DNA from 4 places in the Priestia sp. TSO9 genome. Region 2 is predicted to be linked to each of the others. Evidence: riboswitches for the same ligand, from Rfam matches in the RefSeq annotation. Region 2 holds a riboswitch; each other region holds the start of a gene.
The links. A riboswitch is a leader RNA that binds a small molecule or an ion and turns the genes downstream of it on or off. The one in region 2 is predicted to bind S-adenosylmethionine.
Positions count from the first base shown of each region.

Region 1: linked by a shared signal. The riboswitch ahead of mtnK (S-methyl-5-thioribose kinase) and the one ahead of LJC66_RS20155 (hypothetical protein) in region 2 are both predicted to bind S-adenosylmethionine.
Region 3: linked by a shared signal. The riboswitch ahead of LJC66_RS24920 (phosphoadenylyl-sulfate reductase) and the one ahead of LJC66_RS20155 (hypothetical protein) in region 2 are both predicted to bind S-adenosylmethionine.
Region 4: linked by a shared signal. The riboswitch ahead of LJC66_RS25260 (methionine ABC transporter ATP-binding protein) and the one ahead of LJC66_RS20155 (hypothetical protein) in region 2 are both predicted to bind S-adenosylmethionine.

Region 1 is NZ_JAJEKD010000009.1:633,041-636,717, reverse strand. It holds gene LJC66_RS05950 (pyridoxal phosphate-dependent aminotransferase) at 1-680, opposite strand, end outside; gene LJC66_RS05945 (carbon-nitrogen family hydrolase) at 793-1,575, shown strand; SAM riboswitch class I at 1,667-1,817, shown strand; gene mtnK (S-methyl-5-thioribose kinase) at 1,953-3,125, shown strand; gene mtnA (S-methyl-5-thioribose-1-phosphate isomerase) at 3,161-3,677, shown strand, end outside.
Region 2 is NZ_JAJEKD010000015.1:952,218-955,894, forward strand. It holds gene alaP (alanine permease AlaP) at 1-730, opposite strand, end outside; gene LJC66_RS20150 (DUF1540 domain-containing protein) at 1,047-1,205, opposite strand; gene LJC66_RS20155 (hypothetical protein) at 1,306-1,644, opposite strand; SAM riboswitch class I at 1,714-1,815, opposite strand; gene LJC66_RS20160 (hypothetical protein) at 1,937-2,233, shown strand; gene LJC66_RS20165 (GNAT family N-acetyltransferase) at 2,246-2,692, opposite strand; gene LJC66_RS20170 (hypothetical protein) at 2,773-3,213, opposite strand; gene LJC66_RS20175 (glycosyltransferase family 2 protein) at 3,320-3,677, opposite strand, start outside.
Region 3 is NZ_JAJEKD010000016.1:7,881-11,557, forward strand. It holds gene LJC66_RS24915 (sulfate permease) at 1-659, opposite strand, end outside; gene LJC66_RS24920 (phosphoadenylyl-sulfate reductase) at 679-1,392, opposite strand; SAM riboswitch class I at 1,647-1,749, opposite strand; gene cdaS (sporulation-specific diadenylate cyclase CdaS) at 2,062-2,688, shown strand; gene LJC66_RS24930 (VOC family protein) at 2,786-3,169, shown strand; gene LJC66_RS24935 (potassium channel family protein) at 3,237-3,677, shown strand, end outside.
Region 4 is NZ_JAJEKD010000016.1:66,068-69,744, reverse strand. It holds gene LJC66_RS25285 (arsenate reductase family protein) at 1-176, shown strand, start outside; gene gcvH (glycine cleavage system protein GcvH) at 312-695, shown strand; gene LJC66_RS25275 (YusG family protein) at 775-1,020, shown strand; gene LJC66_RS25270 (toprim domain-containing protein) at 1,202-1,552, shown strand; gene LJC66_RS25265 (thioredoxin family protein) at 1,567-1,866, shown strand; SAM riboswitch class I at 2,047-2,154, shown strand; gene LJC66_RS25260 (methionine ABC transporter ATP-binding protein) at 2,286-3,311, shown strand; gene LJC66_RS25255 (methionine ABC transporter permease) at 3,304-3,677, shown strand, end outside.

The sequences.
Region 1 (3,677 bases), on a different contig from region 2:
GGAGTCTGTAAAAAGCTGATTGGCTTTTTACCATCAAATCCAATTGCTCCGTAGGCAAAGTCGTGTACCACACAAATATCGTGCTTGGCAGCAAACGCCACGGTGTCTTCAAAAAATTCTGCCGTTGCCACTGCACCGGTAGGATTATTGGGATAGTTTAAAAACATGAGCTTTGCCTGTTCTTTAGCACGTTCACTTACCTCTTCGTATACGGGTAGAAAATGATTTTCAGCCGTGAGCGGCATCACTTCCATCTTTGCTTTTGCAAGCTCTACTCCAGACCAGTAATCAGGATACCCAGGATCCGGAACCAGCACCGTATCTCCAGGGTTTAATAAGCACTGCGGGATTTCAACAAGTCCACCCTTTCCGCCAAATAAAATAGCTACTTCTTTTTCAGGATCCACATCAACGCCATATTCTCGTTTATAAAAAGTCGCAACGGCCTCTTTTAAAAACTGGTGCCCCCGAAATGGAGAATATTTATGATGCATAGGATTAGCACTTGCTTTTTGCAGTGTTTCTACAATATGTGAAGGAGTAGGCTGATCAGGATTTCCCTGCCCTAAGTTAATAACGTCGTGCCCTTGGGCCATTACTTTTCCTACCTTGCCTACAAGTGATGCAAAAAATTGTTTTGGTAAACTTTTTAATAGTTCCGATTGCTCAAATTGTTTCATCATCGCACACCTTCTCAAAAAATTCTTGAAATTCTAGTCACAAATAATATATTGTAATACTCAACTTGTAAAGTCATTTTTTTCAACTACTAAAAAAAGGACGGATGATAAAGTGAGTGTAAAAATTACGTGTTTGCAGCTTGATATTGCGTTTGGAAACCCAACTAAAAACCGAAAATATATCGAACAAAAAATGACGGAAGCCCTGAAAGAAAACCCTGATATCCTTGTGCTTCCTGAGCTATGGGATACAGCTTATGATTTGACGCGGCTAGACGAAATTGCAGATGATGAAGGGCAGCAAGCCAAGCAATTAATCTCTCAGTTTGCTAAAACGAACGAAGTAAATATCGTGGCAGGTTCGATCGCGAAAAAAACAGAGCAAGGCGTCACGAATACGATGTATATTTTTGACCGAAAAGGTCGTGAAGTATCACAATACAGTAAGCTGCACTTATTTAAATTAATGGATGAACACCTGTATTTAGAAGCAGGAACAGCAAAAAATCTTTTTACACTTGAACAGTCTTTATGCGCAGGAGTTATTTGTTACGATATTCGTTTTCCAGAATGGATTCGGGTTCATACTAGCAGCGGAGCAGAAGTCTTGTTTGTTGTCGCTCAGTGGCCGGCTCCAAGACTTGCCCACTGGAAAGCACTGCTTATTAGCCGTGCAATCGAAAATCAATGCTACGTAATCGCATGTAATCGTGTAGGCCAAGATCCTAATAACACATTTGCCGGACATTCCTTAGTCATCGATCCGTGGGGAGAAATAATCGCTGAAGCTGGCGATAGCGAAGAACTTTTAAGTGCTGACGTTAACCTGGAACTTGTAAAAGAAATTCGCAAACAAATTCCTGTCTTTACAGATCGCCGTACAGAATTTTATTAATTATGTATTGACAGCCGTTTTTTTGCATGATACGATTTTCACCAGATATCATAAAATATTCAAACAAATCAAAATTGAATAAGTAATCGTACTCTTATCAAGAGTTGGCTGAGGGATTTGGCCCTGTGAAGCCCAGCAACCGACCGTCATTCCATCCTAAGATGGATCACACCCGTAAAACATGTTTTACAAAGGCACGGTGCTAATTCCAACAGAAAGTAATTCTTTCTGGCAGATAAGAGGTTTGAACACTACAATCAAGCCTCTTTCCAACGAAAGAGGCTTTTATATTTTCTAAAATTATAAAAGCCTCCATATACTCTTAAACCTATTAACTTAGTAAACAAATCAGTTTAATAAACTATGGAGGGATTCCGATGTCAACAACAAAAACAGAGAAGTATCAGCCTTTAACAGAAATTTCAGCAATCAAACTTGTGAAAAAGCTAGGTCTTTTTGATGCCACAGAAGCACTGACTGCCCGTGAAATTGGTGACGGCAACTTAAATCTCGTCTTTCACATCATAAATGATCAAACGAATAAATCCATTATCGTCAAACAAGCGCTTCCCTATGCAAAAGTTGTAGGCGAAAGCTGGCCTCTATCCTTGAACCGTGCCACAATTGAAAGCAATGCGCTCAAGCAATTTGGTGCATTTACGCCAGAACTTGTGCCCGCTGTTTATTACCACGATGAAACGCTTGCTGTTACGGTCATGGAAGACCTGTCTCATTTAACGATTTCTCGCGCCGGACTTATTCAAGGTGAAAGTTATCCTCTGCTCTCACAGCATATCGGTTCTTTTTTAGGACATATTGCGTTCAAAACGTCTGATTTCGCCTTAAAGCCTCAGGATAAAAAAGAAGAAGTTGTTAAGTACAGCAACCCAGACTTATGCAATATTACGGAAGATTTAGTTTTTACAGATCCTTTTTTTGATATTGATACAAATGAATTCGAAAAAGCGTTGCGTCCTGATGTAGAAGAATTGTGGAATGATAGTGATGTAAAGCTACAAGCAGCAAAATTAAAATATAAATTTTTAACAAATGCGCAAACGCTAATCCACGGTGATTTACATACGGGCAGCATCTTTGCTAGCAGTCAAGAAACGAAAGTGATTGATCCAGAGTTTGCTTTTTACGGTCCGTTTGGATTCGATTTAGGACAATTTGTTGCGAATTTGTTTTTAAATGCTCTTTCTCGAGAAACAAATCGCGAACCGTTATTTGCACACATTACGAACACATGGAACGTATTTAAAGATACATTTACTGTGCTTTGGCATTCTGAAAACACTGAACCTTTCGCTAAAGATGAGCGCTTATTACATGAAATTCTAACGCAAACGTGGCAAGATGCTGTTGGATATGCAGGATGTGAAATCATTCGACGTACAATTGGCTTAGCTCACGTGGCGGACTTAGACGAAATTTCTTCAGAGGAAAGAAAAATTAACACTAAACGTACTGCGTTAAAAATTGGACGCTATTTGCTTCTGCACCAACAAGACGTTTCACCAAATGAATTTGAACATTTACTTCGATAACGAATAATGTACACAATGAAAGGATCGGTATCAGCATGACAAATACACTATCACTTCCGCGCTCAGTGGAATGGAATGAATCATATATTACTTTATTAGATCAGCAGCAGCTTCCTGGCAAAGTTGAATATATTAAGCTGCAAACCATTAAAGACGTATGGGATGCTATCACTACCTTGAAAGTACGCGGAGCCCCTGCAATTGGCATTACGGCGGCTTTTGGTCTTGCTCTTTCTGCGCTTAGCTATGACACAGATTCAGTCAAGGAATTTAACAAAAAGCTAGCTCTTGATCAACAGTATTTAGCTAGTTCACGCCCTACTGCCGTCAATTTATTTTGGGCATTGGAACGCGTAGCGAAAAGCGCTGAGTCCGCTTCGTCCGTTAATGAAGCTAAAACAAAAGTTGTTCATGAAGCTATTCAAATTCAAGTAGAAGATGAAGAAACGTGCTACCGAATTGGAGATCATGCTCTTTCTTTATTTAAAAAGAAAGATAAAATCATGACAATATGTAATGCTGGTTCAATTGCTACAGCTTATTATGGAACAG
Region 2 (3,677 bases):
AAAAGACAGAATCAATCGCTCTTGCTAGAGATTTTTCCGGATTTTTCACTTCTCCCGCGGTAACGCCGATCATTTCAATTCCTAAATACGCAAACATGACCATTTGCAGCGACAGCAAAATACCTTTGAACCCGTTCGGGAACAGTCCGCCATTGTCCCACAAGTTTTTAATACCCGTCGCAACGCCGCCGTTGCCGATTCCAAACACAATCATTAATAATCCAACGGCAATCATTAATACAATCGCTAAAATTTTAATAAGTGCAAACCAAAATTCCAGTTCACCATATGCCTTAACAGCTAAGAAGTTAACCGTTGTCATGATGACAAGCGCCGATAACGCCCAAATCCAGTTTGGTACATCCGGATACCAATACCCCATATAAATACCAACGGCTGTAATTTCAGCCATACATGTTACAACCCATAAAAACCAGTAGTTCCAACCTGTTAAATAACCAGCAAGCGGCCCTAAATAGTCGCGTGCGTACTTGCTGAATGAACCTGCAACAGGCTTTTGAATCGCCATTTCTCCAAGTGCTCTCATAATAAAAAACATAATCATTCCGCTAAATCCGTACGCCAATAATATTCCTGGCCCTGCTAATTTAATAGCAGATGCAGATCCGAGAAACAGTCCTACCCCTATGGCTGCTCCTAAGGACATCAGCGTCACATGTCTTTCTTCTAACCCGCGTTTCAATTCTTTCCCCTGAGTTTTCCCCTGCATAAATGTCTCCCCTTTTTCCAATCTGTCAAAACGAGATGAACACAGCCTTTTTGTTAGCGCTTTCATATAAGTTTGTGCTAAAAGACAGCTAGGCTGTATATTTGTATTCTATCACCTTTCTCTCACTTTTCTTTTGTCGAAAAATAAAAAAATTATCTTATCATTTTGTTTAAACGCACAATTAGACATAGGCCCTGCTTTTTTACTATGTATTTATTATTGCACCTAAGTAATAGTATTTTAAAAAAATAGAAAAACGCCGACTCAACTCCGTCAGCGCATCGTTCATTTTATGCTTTTTTATAAAAACTAGCATTTATTTCGCGGGTTCAAAAGTTTTACAGCCAGGTTCTTCCGTTTCAGAAACATGGTGACTACTTTCAGGACTCACAACGTAAATGGACTCTGCACTGCATTTATTTCCGGATTTCCAATACATGCACTCATTCACTTCACATAATACACCTTGGGCCACTGTTATCCCTCCTTTGCTTGTCTTATCTATTTACTACCCGAAATATAACGATTCTAACATTTTCACGCAAAAAAATCGCTTGTTTCTCAAGCGGATCTTTTTATTGCGTGTGTTCAACATACTGTTTTTTAGCTAAATATAACTCACGGCTCAGCGTGATCCGCCGTTCTCTCAAGCGGCTTAATTTAGCCTGAAATTGTTCGTTAGTTGGTTCTTCTTGAATTAAGCGATACGTAAAAGAAATATCTTCATTTAACTGTTTAAAATCTTCCCATATCTCTTGAACGAGGGCGGATTGTTTTTCTTCAAATGAACGGTTTTGCTGCGTTTTTAGCGCGGCCAAAATTTCCTGCTGCCACGTTTCGTCTTTTATTTCTTTCGCTAATAAGTATAGATCTAAATAATCATCAGTGCTTAACGCTGTTTGTCTATTGTTCAATGTCATCACCTTTTCTATACGAAATGTTTCTTCCTAAGAAGAGGATTTCATCATAGAAAAAGATTCCTCTTCTTATCTGTCAGAGCTAGGCTATGCTGGAATTAGCACCATTCAATAATTGTGGTTGCTGAGGCTTCAAAGGGCCAGTCCCTCCACCTCTCTAGATAAGAATATTCCGTTTTTAAATTATTTCTGACTATTCTAATATGTTTTATAGGTTACGTCAATAGCTTTTCAATAAAAAGAAAAAAGAAGTAAAATATGGTATGCTTTCATAAAGGATGGTGAGCACATGAAACGATATATGTTATCTGCTTTTTTGGGAAGCTTGCTGCTTCTTCTCAGCATTGCCTTTTCATCTACTTTCCATATTGCAATTGTCAAAACAACCGGAAGCATTGGAGGGATTATTTTAGCAGCGGCGGCTTTGATTATGAACGCGCTTGAAGATCCCCCCCCTTCAGACAATACAGGTGGAGGAGCCGTTGAAGTACTAGATAAAGGCGCCGTTTGGGCTACTTATTTACTTTTACTTTCATTACCGAACCTCATCGCATGTATAACATCTTATGTTTTATGGACTCGCTGACATTCACCAACGTTACGGACGTTTTACCACCTGCAGGCTCATTGATATTTGTTTATCTATAAATCCAAGTTCGCGATACACGTGCTGTGCAAAATTCCCAGCATGAACGCTGAGTCTGATTTCAGGGTAGCCTTTGATAGACAATTCATCAATTGCTTTTTGCATTAACGGCTTGGCTAGACCTTGCCCGCGGTATTCTGGTAAAACATATAACTCGTAGATAAAGCCAATTTCTTCTTTTGAAAAGAAGTCGGCAGATGGTCCCGCAAGAACCCAGCCTGCGAGTTTATTTTCTTGTCTAGATACTAAATAATAACATCCTTTTTGAAGGGCATTATCAATTAATTCATTTACGCGTTCAGCTGACGGTTGAAACTGATGCGTTGTTCCTTCAAACAGTGCATCAGCAGATTTCGTCCGAATTTCCTGTATTTCTTCTTCAGTAGCTTTTACAATCATTACGACCTCTCCTTTCGTGTTCGTCTTCCACATGCAGAGATAAATTCCTGCAAAAAAAGTCTTCGCCTAAGCGAAGACTTTTATTTAAATTCAAAATGTTCTTGATGATTGCCTCGTTCATCCGTCCAGTTAATCATGATGTCTAAGCCTGCTGCTTTTCCAGGAACAGCAAAATTGGCATAGCGAAAACGCTGACCGCTTTTGCTTAAGTTAGACCTTTCAATAGGAGAAAACAAGCTGTATTTCGTCTTGTTTTTTCCTTCGTGCCGAAAAGCTTGGACCTGCACGCGCTCTACGTCTTTTCCAATGTTTTCAACGGTTAATCCATATGTATGATAGACATTATTTTTCCACTTTAGCTGATTATCTCCCGTCATGCTCGCTTTTGTCAGTTCAACCGACCATTGTTCAGATGATTTCTTCATTGGAAGCTTCTCAATCGAAAGAGCACTAACATGAATAGTTGCAAAAGCAAGCCAAACAAAACAAAAAGTGCTGGCTGTATAAAATAGTCTTTTCATAGATGTTAATCTCCTTAGAAATTTTAGTAGTAGCATTTCCTGTTCACTTAAAAATTATGATAAACGCTTTAACAAAAAAGCCTCTCCATTTAGGAGAAGCTTCTTATTAATGCATAAGCAAATCTTTTTGTTTGTCTAATGAGTGTTTTGTATATAAATCTCTTTCAATCGCATATTTAGGACGCTGTTTCACTTCGTTAAAAATCTTGCCAATATATTCTCCGACAAGACCCATTCCCATTAGCTGCAGGCCGCCTACAAGCCAAATCGATAAAATAAGAGACGTCCAGCCAATTTGCGTATGATCTAAATATTTTTGAATCAGCGCATAAATACCAAACGCAATACTAAAGAGAAAAGAAGCTCCTCCAAGCAGCGTCAATAAGCGTATCGGCGCTACGCTAAAAGATGTAATCCCGTCGAATGCAAAAGCAAGCATTTTCTTTAACGGATATTTTGATTCG
Region 3 (3,677 bases), on a different contig from region 2:
AAAAGAGCTCCGAGCGCCACAGCCAATCCTCCTGCTATGACACCCGTTGTGGCATCCATTAATCCAGCTCCTACTAGAGGACCGACAGCATTTGCCACGTTATTCATTCCAGCTGAGAAGGCTTCAAAGAATCCCGTGGCTATAACTAAAATCGTTAAAACTCTTTTCCACTTTCCCTCTGCTTCTTTTTTATGCGCTCTGCGTTTTATCACTTTTCCAATCAAAAAAGCAATGACAAATGAAACCAGCGGAACAATAATCCAAAAAGACATGACAACTAAAAGTTTTTCCACATACAGAGATTGATAAGCTACTCCTACTCCAACAACTGAACCAACCGTTACTTCACTTGTTGATAGAGGGATACCAATTAAATTCGCGAAAAAGAGTGACAGCGTTGCAGCAGCCAGAATGATAATAACTAATTCTACTGACAGCAATTTTTCAGGTATGATACCTGAACTGATGGTTTTTACCACCTCGCCGCCTCCGATAATGGCTCCGAGCACAATACCTACAGCACAGATGAACAAGGCTACTCTTCGCTTTTTAATCGCACCGGAGCCGTATGAAACGCCCATAGCTGCTGCTGCACCGCTTGCCCCAATATTCATTGCAAAAAAAAGCGCAATGATAAAGGCAACATATAAAAGCATCATTTATTCAGCTCTTTCGTATTTAAGATTCGTGTAATCCGCATTCAACTTTTTGTGTACCTGCCCATCTTCCTGAACGTAAATCGTCTACGTTGTAGGCAGGTGCGGTACAAGGCTCACAGCCGATGCTTGGGTAGCCTTGATCATGAAGTTTGTTATATGGTAACTCATGCTTATACACATAGCGCCAAACTTCTTTCCAAGACCAATGAATTAACGGGCAGACTTTAACTTTCTTGAATTTCTCATCTTTATTAAAATAATTCGTGTTGGCACGAGATTCAGACTGCTCGCGTCTCAAACCAGAAATCCACGCATCATAAGGAGCAAGTGATTCCCTTAACGGGATGATTTTTCGAATTTGACAGCATAGGTTAGGCTGACTCTTCCAAAGCTCATCTCCATGTTTCTCAGCTTGTTCTGCAAGAGTTAAATCCGGTTTTTTTATATGAATACGCAAATCAGGAAAGCGTTCTTTAATTGCATCAATCACTTCATATGTTTCTTTAAAATGAACGCCCGTATCTAAAAAGACAATTTCAGCATCTTTTTTCACTTTTGAAATTAAATCAATTAACACGATCCCTTCAATACCAAAGCTTGATGCGTAAATAATTGAATCTCCGTAGGTATCATACGCCCACTGCAATGCTGAAAGGGCTCCTTTTGTTTCATCTTCACTGTCGAACTCTGGAAATGTATCACTCCAGTTTTCGTACGTATATAAGTCTGCCATTTTCTTCACTCCAATTCTCAGTTATCCGCGTTATCCAATAAAAAAAGACGGTTTTACCCACTAGAATTGGATAAAACCGCCTCTAGTGTGTCTAGTCAGCGAAACTATTTAATTCTTACTTTGCTTCGACGTGCTCAAAGATTTGTTTTAAGTCGGGGGTTACAGTCATTGATGTCCCTCCTTAAATTATCGCTTGCGCTATATCAAAATAAAAAGTCTTCCATATTGAAAGACTGGGTAGGCAATAAATTTTCACCTTATCTTTCAAAATGATACACACTTTGCTGGAATTAGCACCTTGCTAAGCAGGTTGCCGGGGTTCAGCGGGCCAGATCCCTCCACCACTCTTGATAAGCATTTTTTAAAAATTTTAGCATATTTAGAATATTTGTCAACATTAAAAATCATATATCCGATAAGAAAACTATACTTTAAATTCACAGAAATATCTATACTTTTATTTAAAACAACATATGTAAATTTAAACCAAATGTGAACATATCAGTTTATAAAACGCTTTCTTTTCCCTCAACTTTTTATATTCTCTTCCTAAATAAAACACAACACCTCTCTATAAAATTAATAAGGGATTTATAAGCTTTACGGATAATTCACCCACATTAGCACACATTACAGATAACACTGACTGACAGATAGGAGCTATATAAGATGGAGAGACAATCCTTTCAATTAGACGATACAATTAAAAATAATGTACGAACATATTTACAGCAAATTTCAACTGAAGCCTCTAATTTAATCAAACATTTAGATACGAGTGATCATTGTATCCTATGTGATTTTGAGGAGATGAGGAGGTTATTTCAAGATGTTCAAGCTACGGCCGCCTCTTATTACTTGCGTCATTATCTATCGCCTTATACATTTGAATATGCTGCTCTGTCCTTAGCTATTCATAACCTTTCTGAGAAACGTCACGGCGCTTTAATTGTCATTGAACGGGAACAAAATGTAGACCCTCTTATTCAAAAGGGAATGCCTATTCAAGCTCCTGTCAGCGCTACGCTAGTTGAGACACTGTTCTACCCAGGGACCCCCTTACATGACGGAGCCGTCCTAATTAGAAATAATCAGCTTATCTCAGCTGCTAATGTTTTACCTCTCTCGTCTATTATTTCAACGACCAAAAAATTGGGAACACGTCACCGTGCAGCCATTGGAATGTCGGAAAAATCGGATGCACTAATTTTAGTTGTATCTGAAGAAACAGGCAAAATTTCGTTTGCTCTTGATGGAAGCCTCTACCCTATTCACTCCAGCAAAAATATGATTTAAGAGCCCTTTCCTGATAAGCAGCCCTATCTTGACTTCTATATCCTTTCTCTTTAATATATTTCATAGTTTTTACATACTATAGATACGGGTGATGCATATGACAATTTTAAAATTTGAACATGTAGGCGTTCAAGTAAAGGATATAGAAGAATCTATTGAGTTCTATACGCAAAAAGTGGGATTAGAGCTCATCGAAACACTACCACATACCGATCCGTCTTTGAAGCTAGCTTTTCTAGGTTTAGAAGGCAATGTAATCGTAGAGTTAATTCAAGGGTATAACTCAAGCTTACCTAACGAAGGTAAAGTTCATCATTTTGCGCTGGCGGTAGACGGAATTGAAGAGGAGTTTGAGCGTTTAAAATCAGCAGGCGTTTCATTTGTGGAAGAAAACATTGTAACTTTGCCAAATGGAGCAAGATACTTATTTTTCTACGGTCCAGACAAAGAATGGATTGAATATTACGAAGTAAAAAGATAAAGATATCTTATACCTTCAGTGAAAAATGGTCATACTGTGGCTATGACTAATTACTGGAGGTTTTTTTATGATGGAATGGCTATTATTTCGACTTTTCCGTCGTTCTATTTTAGTGCGGCTTCTTTTTATTATCGGCTGCCTTGTTCTACTTTTTGGCATGCTTATACATTTCCTAGAGCCGCAAACGTTTGGGAATGTATTTGAAGGAATTTGGTGGGTTATTATTACAATCTCTACTATAGGGTACGGTGATTTTGCTCCGACCACTACGATTGGAAGGTTAGCTGCAATTATTTTAGTCCTGATCGGAACAGGATTTATTACCACTTATTTTGTTACGCTTTCTAAAATTGCTGTTTCCGCTGAGAGCGCTTATTTGGAAGGGAATTTAAAATTTTATGGAAAAGATCACTTCATCGTTGTTGGGTGGAATGAGCGCGCCAAACTCGTGTTAGAGTCTTATCGCGACGCATTTCATAAAGAAGACATTGTTCTTATCGACGACTCT
Region 4 (3,677 bases), on a different contig from region 2:
GCGGTAAAAAATATCGTGAATTAGGGCTTAAAGATAAAGTAAGCAGTGCGAGTGAAGACGAACTGCTGTCTATTCTTGCGTCAGATGGCATGTTAATTAAGCGTCCGCTGCTAACAGATGGACAAAAAGTAACGCTTGGCTTCAAAGAAGAGCAGTTTGAGGACGTGTGGAAGTAAGTTTTCAAATAGAAAATTTTTACCTTTTACGTTACACTGTTAATAGGAAGTTATTTTAGGTTGTAGAAAGTGTTCTCCACGTTGAAGGCGCTTTTTATATAAACAAATTACGATACATATTTTGGAGGGATTAAGATGAGTACACCAAAAGATTTGCGTTATTCTGAAGAGCATGAATGGGTAAAAACAGAAGGAGACGTTGTCCGCGTAGGTATTACGCATTTTGCTCAAGCTGAGCTTGGCGACATCGTATTCGTTGAACTGCCAGAAGTAGGAGCAACAGTAGAAGCTGACGAGCCGTTTGGCAGCGTTGAATCAGTAAAAACAGTTTCTGAGCTTTACGCACCAATTAGCGGTGAAGTTGTAGCAGTAAACGATAACTTAAGCGATAGCCCTGAACTTGTTAATGAATCTCCATACGAAGAAGCATGGATGATTACAATCAAACCGTCTGATGCTTCTCAAGTAGACAAGCTAATGACAGCAGAGCAATACGAAGAAATGACAAACGAAGGATAATATTCCTCCATAAATTGTCTTTATGAAAAGTTTTTGACTGGACACTCTATTAGTAAACAAGCTAAAGGAGTGTCTTTTTATGTTTGAAAAACAAAAAATGGACGTTACAGATCGCGTTACAGCTAAATTTCATGACGGCGGCATGAAATTATATGTTGATAAGCAGCCAATTGGTGAAGTTAGTTACGGAACAAGCGGCAATGAATACCGCTTTGAAGAAGGGTATTCGCAAGAAAATAATAAGTTCTACCAATATACAGATGTACAAAAGCAAGGTGAAACGCAAAAATATACAGACTGCGACGAAGAAGCAGGATGGTGCTAAACAGTGGCAACTGCCGCTGTTTTTCTTGTTTTATGGAAACAATATGGCCTAAGCTGCCTTTTAAAACAGTTCTTTCTTGCAAATTTCTTTTAAAAAACAGGTGAACTGTGATACATTAACGAATATTGTATAGCATAAAGAAATGATGTTACTATACAACTGACGATTATGGGTGATGAAAATGGGGCTAATTGAAATTGAAAAAGTAATTATTGTCGAAGGAAAATCAGATAAAAAACGTATCCAAGATATCATTCGAGAACCAATTGAAATTATCTGTACAAACGGTACGATTAGTTTATCAAAGCTGGATGAAATTATTGACTTTACGTTTAACAAAGAGGTATACATACTCGTTGACTCTGATGATTCAGGGAATAAGCTAAGAAAACAATTTAAACGAGAGCTTCCGGAAGCAGAGCATCTATATATTGATAAAATGTACCGAGAGGTTGCTGCCGCCCCTAGACATCACATAGCAACAGTATTACTGAGTGCCAATATCGATGTTAATGCAGAATTTTTAACATAAAAGGAATGAGCAACATGCAAGAATGGAGCGAAAAACAGCTTGACGATCAGTTAAAAGAAGGACAAAGAGCGTTTATCTTTTTCCATACACCTTTTTGCGGGACATGTCAGCTGGCAAAAAAAATGTTAACCGTAGCAGAAGCAATGCTGCCTGGTGTGACCATCGGAATGAGCAATTTAAATTATATGCCTTCAAAAGCAGAAGTATTTTCAATTGAAAGTGTACCTTGTTTGATTGAAGTGAAAAATGGCGAAATGGTAAAAAAACTCTATGCGTTTCATTCCATCGAGCACGTACTTGAAGAGCTTCGATAATCAAACGTTTGTTTAAAATGAAGAAATGGAACGAGAGCAAACCGTTGGGGCTGTTGAATTCTTGGGATATTATCCCAAGAACAAAATCTGTTGACAGCCTATCTGACACATGCTAAAATCACACTCATGAATGTTCATAAATGAATGAATATTTCCCAAAAACAAAATAATTGTTGCGAACTCTTATCAAGAGAGGTGGAGGGACTGAGCCCTGTGAAACCCGGCAACCGTCAGACTAACTGAAATGGTGCCAATTCCTGCAAAGCTATGCGCTTTGAAAGATGAGAGAAAGGATTAAATATCGAGCCTTTCTGTCATGCGCAGAGAGGCTTTTTTAATGGGGAAAATTGTTTTACGGCTTTTTCATCCTATAGGGCAACCTAACATAATTAAGTTTTTACTAAAGAAGGTGAAGAAATATGATTACATTAACAGACGTTACAAAAATTTATCAGGCTAAAAGCGGTCAAGTAACAGCTGTTGATAATGTGAATCTAACCGTTAACCAAGGTGAAATTTACGGAATTATTGGTTATAGCGGAGCGGGTAAAAGTTCTTTAATTCGCTTGCTAAACGGGTTAGAAACACCAACGACAGGAACGGTCGAAGTAGCAGGTAATGATATTGGAAAAATTAAAGGCGGAAAACTCAGAAAAGCTAGACAAGAAATTAGTATGGTATTTCAGCACTTTAATATCTTGTGGTCGCGTACGGTGCGAGAAAATATTGCCTTTCCGTTAGAAATAGCAGGGATCTCAAAAGAAAAAAGAATGAAACGAGTAGACGAGCTTATCAAGCTAGTCGGGCTTGAAGGGCGTGAAAATGCTTATCCATCACAGCTTAGCGGTGGGCAAAAGCAGCGTGTTGGTATTGCTAGAGCGCTAGCCAATAACCCAAAAGTATTGCTGTGTGATGAAGCAACATCAGCGCTTGATCCTCAAACGACAGATTCTATTTTAGATCTGTTAGTAGATATTAATGAGAAGCTAGGGTTAACCATTGTACTCATTACTCATGAAATGCACGTTATTCGTAAAATTTGTCATCGAGTAGCTGTTATGGAAAATGGGGCAGTGGTAGAAGAAGGGCAAGTGCTAGAAGTCTTCAGAAAACCTAAGCAGCCGATTACAAAGCGATTTGTTCAACAGATTTCTGAACCAGAAGAAACGTTTGAAACAATTGAACAAGTACAGGAGTTATATCCAAGCGGGCAAATTATTCAGCTGACGTTTGTTGGCGGAAAAGCAGAGCAACCGCTCATTACAACGATTTTAAAACAGTTTGATGTAACGATTAATATTTTGCAAGGAAAGATTTCTCATACACAAACAGGTTCATACGGAACGTTGTTCGTTCATTTAGACGGAGAATTAACAGAAGTTGAAAAAGTCATTGCATACATTCATGAGCAGCAGGTAGAAGTGGAGGTAATGACAAATGCTTGAGAAACTATTTCCAAATGTTATTTTAGATGATTTTATTCAAGCGACAAATGAAACACTATATATGACGGCTATTTCAGTTATAGCCACGTTTGTTCTAGGTATTTTATTGGGCTTGCTTTTATTTTTAACCTCCAAAGGACAGCTTTGGCAAAACAAACCTTTATATGCCATTGTGTCAGCAGTTGTAAATATCTTTCGTTCCATTCCATTCATTATTTTAATTGTTTTACTGATTCCATTTACCAAAGCATTGGTAGGAAGTATTTTAGGCGCTAATGCAGCGTTACCTGCTTTAATTGTTGGAGCAGCACCATTTTATGCGCGCCTTGTAGAAATTGGTCTGCGCGAAATTGATAAAGGTGTTAT